Regions from separate parts of the Cellulosimicrobium sp. So1_17 genome, predicted to be linked through region 2. Evidence: predicted binding sites of a transcription regulator. Region 2 holds the regulator's gene; the other holds the start of a gene.
The links. The regulator Rex, encoded in region 2, represses fermentation and respiration genes when NADH is low (regulators of the CRP and FNR family bind a similar motif). The targets are predictions, from matches to a motif close to CTTGTGAANNNNTTCACAAG.
Positions count from the first base shown of each region.

Region 1: a site for Rex is predicted at 2,565-2,584, ahead of adhE (bifunctional acetaldehyde-CoA/alcohol dehydrogenase). Genes of this name have one in related genera too.

Region 1 is NZ_CM143702.1:4,519,295-4,523,946, reverse strand. It holds gene adhE (bifunctional acetaldehyde-CoA/alcohol dehydrogenase) at 1-2,478, opposite strand, end outside; gene ACZCLJ_RS19880 (prolyl oligopeptidase family serine peptidase) at 2,672-4,652, shown strand, end outside.
Region 2 is NZ_CM143702.1:1,918,947-1,923,598, reverse strand. It holds gene ACZCLJ_RS08570 (acetoin utilization protein AcuC) at 1-577, shown strand, start outside; gene ACZCLJ_RS08565 (30S ribosomal protein bS22) at 833-931, shown strand; gene ACZCLJ_RS08560 (HAD family hydrolase) at 1,087-1,902, opposite strand; gene ACZCLJ_RS08555 (glutaredoxin family protein) at 1,951-2,259, shown strand; gene ACZCLJ_RS08550 (redox-sensing transcriptional repressor Rex) at 2,323-2,994, shown strand; gene ACZCLJ_RS08545 (YceI family protein) at 3,158-3,709, opposite strand; gene ACZCLJ_RS08540 (MarR family winged helix-turn-helix transcriptional regulator) at 3,896-4,399, shown strand; gene ACZCLJ_RS08535 (histidine phosphatase family protein) at 4,446-4,652, shown strand, end outside.

The sequences.
Region 1 (4,652 bases), 2.0 Mb from region 2:
CTTCGCGCGCAGCTCCTCGACGGCCCGGGCGTAGGACTCGACGCCCTCCTCGGGCGTGGACGCCGCGAGGCCGAGGTGCTGCGCGATCTGCTGGAAGCGCTCCGGGGCGACGTAGCGCTCGTACTTCGGCCAGCTCGTGAGCTTGGTCGGGACCTGCCCGTTGTAGCGGATCACGTGCGGCAGGAGCACCGCGTTGGTGCGGCCGTGCACGAGGTGGAACGTCGAGCCGACGGTGTGGGCCATCGCGTGCACGATGCCGAGCATCGCCGAGCCGAACGCCATGCCCGCGATGGTCGCGGCGTTGTGCATCCGTTCGCGCGCCCTGGGTGCGGACGAGCCGCGCGTGACCGACTCCTCGATGCTCTCGAAGACCATCCTGATGGCCTGCAGGCACAGGCCGTCGGTGAAGTCGTTCGCGTAGACGGACACGAACGCCTCGGTCGCGTGGGTCAGGGCGTCGAAACCCGAGTCCGCGGCCAGCTTCGCGGGCATGGTCTCGGTGAGCACCGGGTCGACGATCGCGACGGTCGGCGTGAGCGCGTAGTCGGCGAGCGGGTACTTGAAGCCCGTCGCCTCGTCGGTGATGACCGCGAACGGCGTCACCTCGGCGCCCGTGCCCGACGACGTCGGGACGCACACGAGCTTCGCCCGCTCCCCCAGCTCGGGGAACTTGTACGCGCGCTTGCGCACGTCGAAGAACTTCTCGCGCATGTCGGAGAACTCGATCTCCGGGTGCTCGTAGCGCAGCCACATGACCTTGGCGGCGTCCATCGGCGAACCGCCGCCGATCGCGACGATCGTGTCCGGCTCGAAGTCGCGCATCGACTCCGCCCCGCGGTTCACGGTGCCGACGCTCGGCTCGGGCTCGACATCGTCGATGACCTGGATCGCGACGCGCTCCTCACGACGGGCGAGGACGTCGAGCACCCGGTCGACGACGCCGATGCGGCTCATCACCTTGTCGGTGACGATCGTGACGCGGTGCACGTCGCGCATCTGGGCGAGGTACTGGAGCGAGTTCGGCTCGAAGTACGTCTTCGCGGGGACCTTGAACCACTGCATGTTGTTGTTGCGTCGTCCGATCCGCTTGATGTTGATGAGGTTGACCGCGGAGACGTTGTTCGACACCGAGTTGGCGCCGTAGCTGCCGCATCCGAGCGTGAGGGACGGCAGGAGCGCGTTGTAGATGTCGCCGATGCCGCCGAGCGACGTCGGGCTGTTCCACAGCACGCGCACGGCCTTGACCCGCGAGCCGTACCGCTCGACGAGCGCCTCGTCCGAGGTGTGGATCGCGGCCGAGTGCCCGAGCCCGTCGAGCTCGACCATGCGCTCGGCGAGCGTGATGCCGTGCTCGGTGTCCCGCGCGTGCAGCACGGCGAGGACGGGCGTGAGCTTCTCGCGGCTCAGCGGCTCCTGGGGGCCGACGTCGTCGATCTCCGCGAGGATGATCGACGTGTCGTCGGGGACGGTGAACCCGGCCTGCTCCGCGATCCACACCGGGGACTGACCGACGACCTTCGGGTTGAGCCTCGCTCCCGCACAGTTCGCGCCGCTCGCCTCGACCCCGAAGATCAGCTGTTCGAGCAGCGCCTTCTCCTGCGGCGTCGCGCGGTAGGCGTGCAGGCGGTCGAGCTCGCGCATCGCGTCGTCGTAGACCGCGTCGTCGAGGATGAGCGCCTGCTCCGACGCGCACACCATGCCGTTGTCGAACGCCTTGGACATCACGACGTCGTTGATCGCCCGGCCGAGGTCGGCGCTCTTCTCGACGTACGCGGGCACGTTGCCCGCACCGACGCCGAGGGCCGGCTTCCCGGCCGAGTACGCGGCGCGGACCATGCCGTTGCCGCCCGTCGCGAGGATGAGCGAGACGCCCGGGTGGTGCATCAGCGTGCTCGTCGCCTCGATGGACGGGTGCTCGACCCACTGGATGCAGTCGTCCGGCGCGCCGGCCGCCACCGCGGCGTCGCGCACGACGCGCGCCGCCTCGACCGAGGAGCGCTGCGCGCTCGGGTGGAACGCGAAGACCACGGGGTTGCGCGTCTTGAGCGCGATGAGGGACTTGAAGATCGTGGTCGACGTCGGGTTGGTCACCGGCGTGACCGCGCACACGACGCCGACGGGCTCGGCGATCTCGACGACGCCCGTGAGCGCGTCGCGACCGACGACCCCGACGGTCTTGAGCCTCGCCATCGAGTTCGGCACGTGCTCGCACGCGAAGATGTTCTTCGTCGCCTTGTCCTCGAACACCCCGCGGCCGGTCTCGGCGACGGCCATCTGCGCCAGGTGGCCGTGCTTGCTCAGCCCGGCCACGGACGCCTTGAGGACGATGCGGTCGACGTCCTCCTGGGTGAGGCCCATGTACCGGTCGAGGGCCTTGCGGGCCCGCTCGACGAGGACGTCGATCTCCTCGGTCGTGCGGGTGCGGACCTCGTCCTGACGGGTCTCGGCGGCCTTCGTGCTCGCGCCCTTCGCGCTCATGCGTCCCCTCCGGAGCCCGACCTGGCCGGGCGACGGGCCGCGGGTGCTGCCAGGGCCGGATGCCCCGGCTCCTTCGGCGGTCTCTACTTGTGAAGACTTTCACAAGCCTCCTTCGGGAGCAAGACCCGGCGGGTGTCGCGCCGAACACAGGTCTTTGGTCCCGCCGCCGGAGGTCGCCGTAGGGTGGGGTCCCATGACAGCCGAGCACGTGACGGACGCGATCACCCCTGCGACCACCGACACCGACCCGTACCTGTGGCTCGAGGAGGTCGAGGGCGACGAGGCGCTCGCCTGGGTCCGCGCCCGCAACGCCGAGGTCGCGGCGACCCTCGAGGTCCCCGAGGACTTCACCACGACGGAGGCGGCGATCCGCGAGGTCCTCGACTCCGACGCGAAGATCCCCGAGGTCTCCCTCATCGGCGACCGCCTGTACAACTTCTGGCGCGACGCCCGCCACGAGCGGGGCCTGTGGCGCCGCACCACCGTCGACTCCTACCGCACCGACGCCCCCGAGTGGGAGACGGTCCTCGACCTCGACGCCCTCGCAGCGCAGGAGGGCGAGAGCTGGGTGTGGCACGGCGCCAGCGTCCTGCGCCCGACGCCGGAGCGGCTCGCCGCGGGCGAGCCGTGGCGGCACGCCCTCGTCGAGCTCTCCCCCGGCGGCTCCGACGCGGACGTCACGCGCGAGTTCGACCTCGTCGAGAAGCGCTTCGTCGACCCCGCCGACGGCGGGTTCCACCGCGCCGAGGCCAAGGGCTCGCTCGGCTGGGTCGATCCCGACACCGTCTACGTCTTCACCGACTTCGGCCCGGGCACGCTGACGCCGTCCGGCTATCCGCGGGTCGTCAAGCGCTGGACGCGCGGCACACAGCTCGCCGACGCCGTGACGGTGTTCGAGGGCACCGACGAGGACATGTACATCTCCGCGTGGCGCTCGCACACCCCCGGCTTCGAGCGCGACTTCGTCCACCGCTCCAAGGCGTTCTACTCCGACGAGCTCTACCTCGCCCAGAACCCCGGGACGCCCGAGCAGGTCCTCACGAAGATCGACGTCCCCGACTCCGCCGAGGTCGGCGTGCGCCGCGAGTGGATGCTCGTCGAGCTGCGCGACGACTGGACCGTCGGTGGCGCGACCTACGCCGCGGGCTCGCTCCTCGTCACGCGCCTGGACGACTTCCTCGCCGGCGACCGCGGCTTTACCGTGCTCTTCGAGCCGACCGCGACGACGTCGCTCGCGGGCGCCACGTGGACGCGCCACCACCTCGTCGTCAACGTGCTCGACGACGTGAAGAACCGCCTCCACGTCCTCACCCCGCCCGCGGGGACGGCGGAGGACGCCGCCTGGGTGCGCTCCGAGATCCCGGGCCTCCCCGCGCTCGGCACGATCGGCGTCGGTGCGGTCGACCCGGTCGAGACGGACGACCTGTGGCTCGTCACGACCGACTACCTCACGCCGACGACGCTCTCGCTGCTCCACCTCGGCGATCGTCCGGGCGAGGCCGGGACCCCCGAGCCGCTCAAGTCGAACCCGGCGTTCTTCGACGCGTCCGGCATGACCGTCGCCCAGCACTTCACCGTGTCCGACGACGGCACGCGCGTCCCGTACTTCGTCGTCGGCCGCGCGGACCTCGTCGCGGGCGCCACCGGCGCCGACGACACAGCCGACGGCACGACCTCGGGCAGCGGCACGGCGCCCACGCTTCTCTACGGGTACGGCGGTTTCGAGGTCTCCCTCACGCCCGGCTACTCGGGCGCGCTCGGCCGGGCGTGGCTGTCGCAGGGCGGCGTGTACGTCGTCGCGAACATCCGCGGCGGCGGCGAGTACGGCCCGGCGTGGCACCAGGCCGCGCTCAAGGCGGACCGGCACCGGGCCTACGAGGACTTCGCCGCGGTCGCGCGCGACCTCGTCGCGCGCGGGATCACGACGCACGAGCACCTCGGCATGGAGGGCCGCTCGAACGGCGGTCTGCTCGCGGGCAACATGCTCACGCAGTACCCGGACCTGTTCGCCGCGGTGATCGTCGGCGTCCCGCTGCTCGACATGAAGCGCTACACGAAGCTCCTCGCGGGCGCGTCGTGGGCCGCCGAGTACGGCGACCCGGACGACCCTGACCAGTGGGAGTTCCTGCGCACGTTCTCCCCGTACCACCTGTTCGAGGGCGACCGCGAGTACC
Region 2 (4,652 bases):
GGGGACCGGCCACGCGACCGACGTCGGTGGTCCGGGCGCCGAGGGCACCGCGGTCAACGTCGCGCTCCCGCGCCGGACCGACGGCGCCCGGTGGCTGCGTGCGGTGGACGCCGTCGTGCCACCGGTGCTCCGCGCGTTCCACCCCGACGTGCTCGTCACGCAGCACGGGTGCGACGCGCACGGTGACGACCCGCTGTCCGACCTCGACGTGTCCGTCGCCGCGCAGCGCACGGCGGCGGCCCGGATGCACGAGCTCGCGCACGAGCTGACGGACGGGCGGTGGCTCGCGCTCGGCGGCGGCGGGTACGCGATCGCACGCGTCGTTCCCCTCGTGTGGTCGGCGGTCGTGGGGGAGGTGGTCCACGCCCCCGTGTCGGCCGACCGCGAGCTGCCCGCGCCGTGGCGCGAGCTCGTCGCCGACGTCGCGGGCTACGACGCGCCGCCGTCGTTCGGGCCCGACGTCGAGTGGCGTCCCTGGAGCGCCGGCTTCGACCCGGACGACGCGGTCGACCGCGCGGTCCTCGCGACGCGTCGGGCCGCCTTCCCCCACCTGGGCCTCGACCCCCACTTCGACTGAGCGCGCGGGGGACCTGGACGCGACGCGCCCCCGCGGACCGCTCGACCGGGCAGGGCATCGCCGCGTTCGAGGCCACCGGCGCGAGCAGGTAGGCTAAGGGGCGGATTTCTCTCGTGTTGGTCGGCTCGTGGTCCACGAAACCTGATCAACCGTGGACCACACGGCAGTCGCTCGACCGGTTCGGACCGTTCCGTCGCCGGCCGCCGACCAGCCGATCAGCTGCCGAACAGCACCGACAAGCATTGCGAGGACCGTATGGGCTCCGTCATCAAGAAGCGCCGCAAGCGTATGGCCAAGAAGAAGCACCGCAAGCTGCTTCGCAAGACGCGCCACCAGCGTCGTAACAAGAAGTGACGTCGCGCGCGTCCTGACGCGCACCGACCGCCGAGCCCGGCACCCCGACGAGGGGTGACCGGGCTCGCTGCGTACCACCGGCTGTCCGGGTGGTGCGTAGGCGCACACCCCCACGCCGGCCCCCGGGTGGTGACCCCGGACGCGCGACGACCAGGTCAGAGCCGCGCGATGCGCCGGTCGACCGCGCGGCGGACCGACCGCAGCACGAGCGCGCCCGCCCACACGGCGCCCGCCCAGCTCGCGGTGCGGACGCCGCTGCGGGCGACGCGCCGTCGTCGGCCGCGGAACTCGCGGATGGGCCAGCCGACGTCCTGCGCGTGCCGGCGCAGCCGCGCGTCGGGGTTGATGGGGCACGGGTGCCCGACCTCGTTCATCATCGCGACGTCGTTGAGCGAGTCGCCGTAGGCGTAGGAGGCCTCGAGGTCGATGCCCTCGCGCTCGGCGAGGGCGCGCACGGCGTCGGCCTTCGCGCGCCCGTGCATGAGGTCGCCGACGAGCCGGCCGGTGTAGAAGCCGTCCTCGTGCTCCGCGATGGTCCCGAGGGCCCCGGTGGTGCCGAGCCGGCGCGCGATGAGCTCGCCGATCTCGACGGGGGTCGCGGACACGAGCCACACCTGGTTGCCCGCGGCGAGGTGCTCGTCGAGGAGTCGTCGCGTGCCGGGGTAGATGCGCAGCGAGAGCACGGTGTCGTAGACCTCCTCGCCGATCGCGGTGATCTCGGCGACGGAGCGCCCGGCGATGAGGTCGAGCGCGCGGGACCGGATGCGGTCGATCTGCTTGCGGCTCTCGCCGAGGAGGAGGTAGCGCGCCTGGTGCGCGGCGAACCGGACGAGGTCCGTGGTGGAGAAGAACTCGCGGCGGTAGAGCGCCTGCGCGAGGTGGAAGGACGACGCGCCGCGGATGATCGTGTTGTCGACGTCGAAGAACGCCGCCGTGCGGCGGGCGGGCGGCTGCCCGGGGGACGTCGGCATGCCGTCCACTCTATCGGCGCCCGTGGGACGTGCCTCTACCCTGGGACCGTGAGTGCCGCTCAGCCGTCCGTGCCGTCCGTGCCGTCGGTGCCCGTCCTGCTGTACGGCCGCGCCGGGTGCCACCTGTGCGACGACGCGCGGACCGTCGTCGCGCAGGTGTGCGGCGACGCGGGCGTGGCGTGGGCGGAGGTGGACCTCGACGACCCGGCGACGGCCCCGGCCGTCCGCGAGGAGTACGGCGAGTACGTCCCGGTCGTCACGGTCGCCGGGGTGCAGCAGGGGTTCTGGCGTGTGGACGCGCGTCGCCTGGCGCGCGCGGTGGGACGGATTTCGGGCGGGCGCCCGGACCTGGGATGATCGGCACCGGGTACGCACGAGCGACCGTCGACGAGGACGGTCCCGGGACGACGGTGGTGGCAGGTGGCTGAGCAGTTTGTCGGTGAGGTGACGGTCCCGGGGATCCCGAGCGCCACGGTGGCGCGGCTCCCCTCCTACCTGCGTGCGCTGCGCGACCTCGTCGCACGCGGGGTGACGACGACGTCGTCGGTCGAGCTCGCGGAGCTGTCGGGCGTGGGCCCGGCGCAGCTGCGCAAGGACCTCTCGTTCCTCGGCTCGTTCGGCACGCGCGGCGTGGGCTACGACGTCGACTCGCTCGCGCAGTACATCACCGAGGCGCTGGGCCTGGTGGACGAGCACCGGATCGCGATCGTCGGGATCGGCAACCTCGGGCACGCGCTCGCGAACTACTCGGGCTACGAGCAGCGCGGCTTCCACGTCGCGGCGCTGCTGGACGCCTCGCCCGAGGTGGTGGGCACGCGTGCGGCGGGGATCGTCGTCGAGCACGTGGACGCCCTCGAGGACGTGGTGGCCCGGGAGCACGTGACGATCGTCGTCCTCGCCACGCCGGCCGCGCACGCGCAGGCCGTGACGGACCGCGTCGTCGCCGCAGGCGTCAAGGAGATCCTCAACTTCGCGCCGCGCGCGCTGCAGGTGCCGGCGGACGTCGACGTGCGCGGCGTGGACGTGGGCAGCGAGCTGCAGATCCTCGCGTTCCACTCCCAGGCGCGCGCGCTCGCAGCGGCCGACCGCTGACGGCGTCCCCGGACCTGGCTCCCGGCATGAGGCGCTGGACCTGGCTCCCGGCATGACGAGAGGCCGCGTGCGGGGGAGCACGCGGCCTCTCGCGCCGCCCCGGAGGGGCGGCCGAACCGCTGCCGGCCGGGCGGGGGCGGGCCGGCAGCGGTGGTCGGTCGGGTCAGGCCTGCTTGATGGCCGAGACGTCGAGCGTGATCTTGATCTTGTCGCCGACGAGCACGCCGCCGGTCTCGAGCGCGGCGTTCCAGGTGAGGTCGAACTCCTTGCGGGAGATCTCCGTCTTCGCCTCGAAGCCGGCGCGCGCGTTGCCGAACGGGTCGGTCGCGGTGCCCGCGAACTCGGCCTCGAGCTCGACCGGCTTGGTCACGCCGTTGATGGTGAGGTCTCCGGTGATGACGTAGTCGTCGCCGTCGCCCTGGATGCTGCGCGACGCGAAGGTCCACGTCGGCTTGCTCTCCGCGTCCCAGAAGTCGGCGCTGCGCAGGTGGTTGTCGCGGTTCGCGTCGCCGGTGCTCACCGACGCGGCGTCGAGCTCGGCGGAGACCGCCGAGGAGTCGAGGTCGTCGCCGACCGCGATCGTCCCGCCGGTGATCGCGAGGGTGCCGCGCACCTTCGAGATGCCGGCGTGGCGGACGGTGAACGCGGCCTGCGAGTGCGAGGCGTCGATGGCGTAGGTGCCGGCGGTGAGGCCGGTGGGCAGCGGCGTGGCCATGGTGGCTCCTTCAGATCGGTGTCGGTAGCTCGCGGTGGTCCCGCGAGAAGTCCATTGGTTGAAGATTCAACCACAGTCGCACGTATCAACGCGACCCCCTGCACGGTCTATTCCCGGTGGATGGAAGAATCGTCCCGACGCCCCGCCGACCCAACCCGAGGACCGGATGCACAACCCGAGGACCGCATGAGCAGCCAGAACGTCTCCAGCGCCGCCGCGACCCGGCTCGAGCCGCGCTGGCTCGACGCCGAGCAGCAGAGGCAGTGGCGCGCCTACCTCGACGGCACGGTGCGCTTCATCGAGGCGCTGAGCCGCGACCACGAGGAGCGGTCCACGGTCTCGCTCAACGAGTACGAGCTCCTCGTCCGGCTCTCGGAGAGCCCCGAGCACACGCTGCGCATGTCCGCGCTCGCCGACGGCCTCGCGCGCTCCAGGAGCCGCGTGACCCACACCGTCGCCCGCATGGAGGCGCGCGGTCTCGTGCGCCGGTCGGCGAGCGTCGGCGACCGGCGGGGGGTGAACTGCGCGATGACGCCCGAGGGCTACGACGCGCTCGTGGCCGCCGCGCCCGCGCACGTCGCCGCCGTGCGCCGGTACATGGTGGACGTGCTGACGCCCGAGCAGTTCCGCGCGCTCGGTGAGGCGATGGCGTCGGTCGCCGAGGCCTGCAAGGCGGACGACGACGACTGAGGCCCGGCTGAGACGCACAGGGCCGGGCGTCGCCGATACTGGACCCATGGTCTCCACAACCGTCCACCTGCTGCGTCACGGCGAGGTCCACAACCCCGACGGCGTCCTCTACGGCCGCATCGCCGGCTACCACCTGTCCGACCGCGGGCACGAGATGGCCCGGCGCGTCGCCACGCACCTCGCGGGCGAGCCCGGGCCCGACGGCGCGTCCCGCCCGCGTGCCGACGTCACCGTCGTCGTCGCGTCCCCGCTC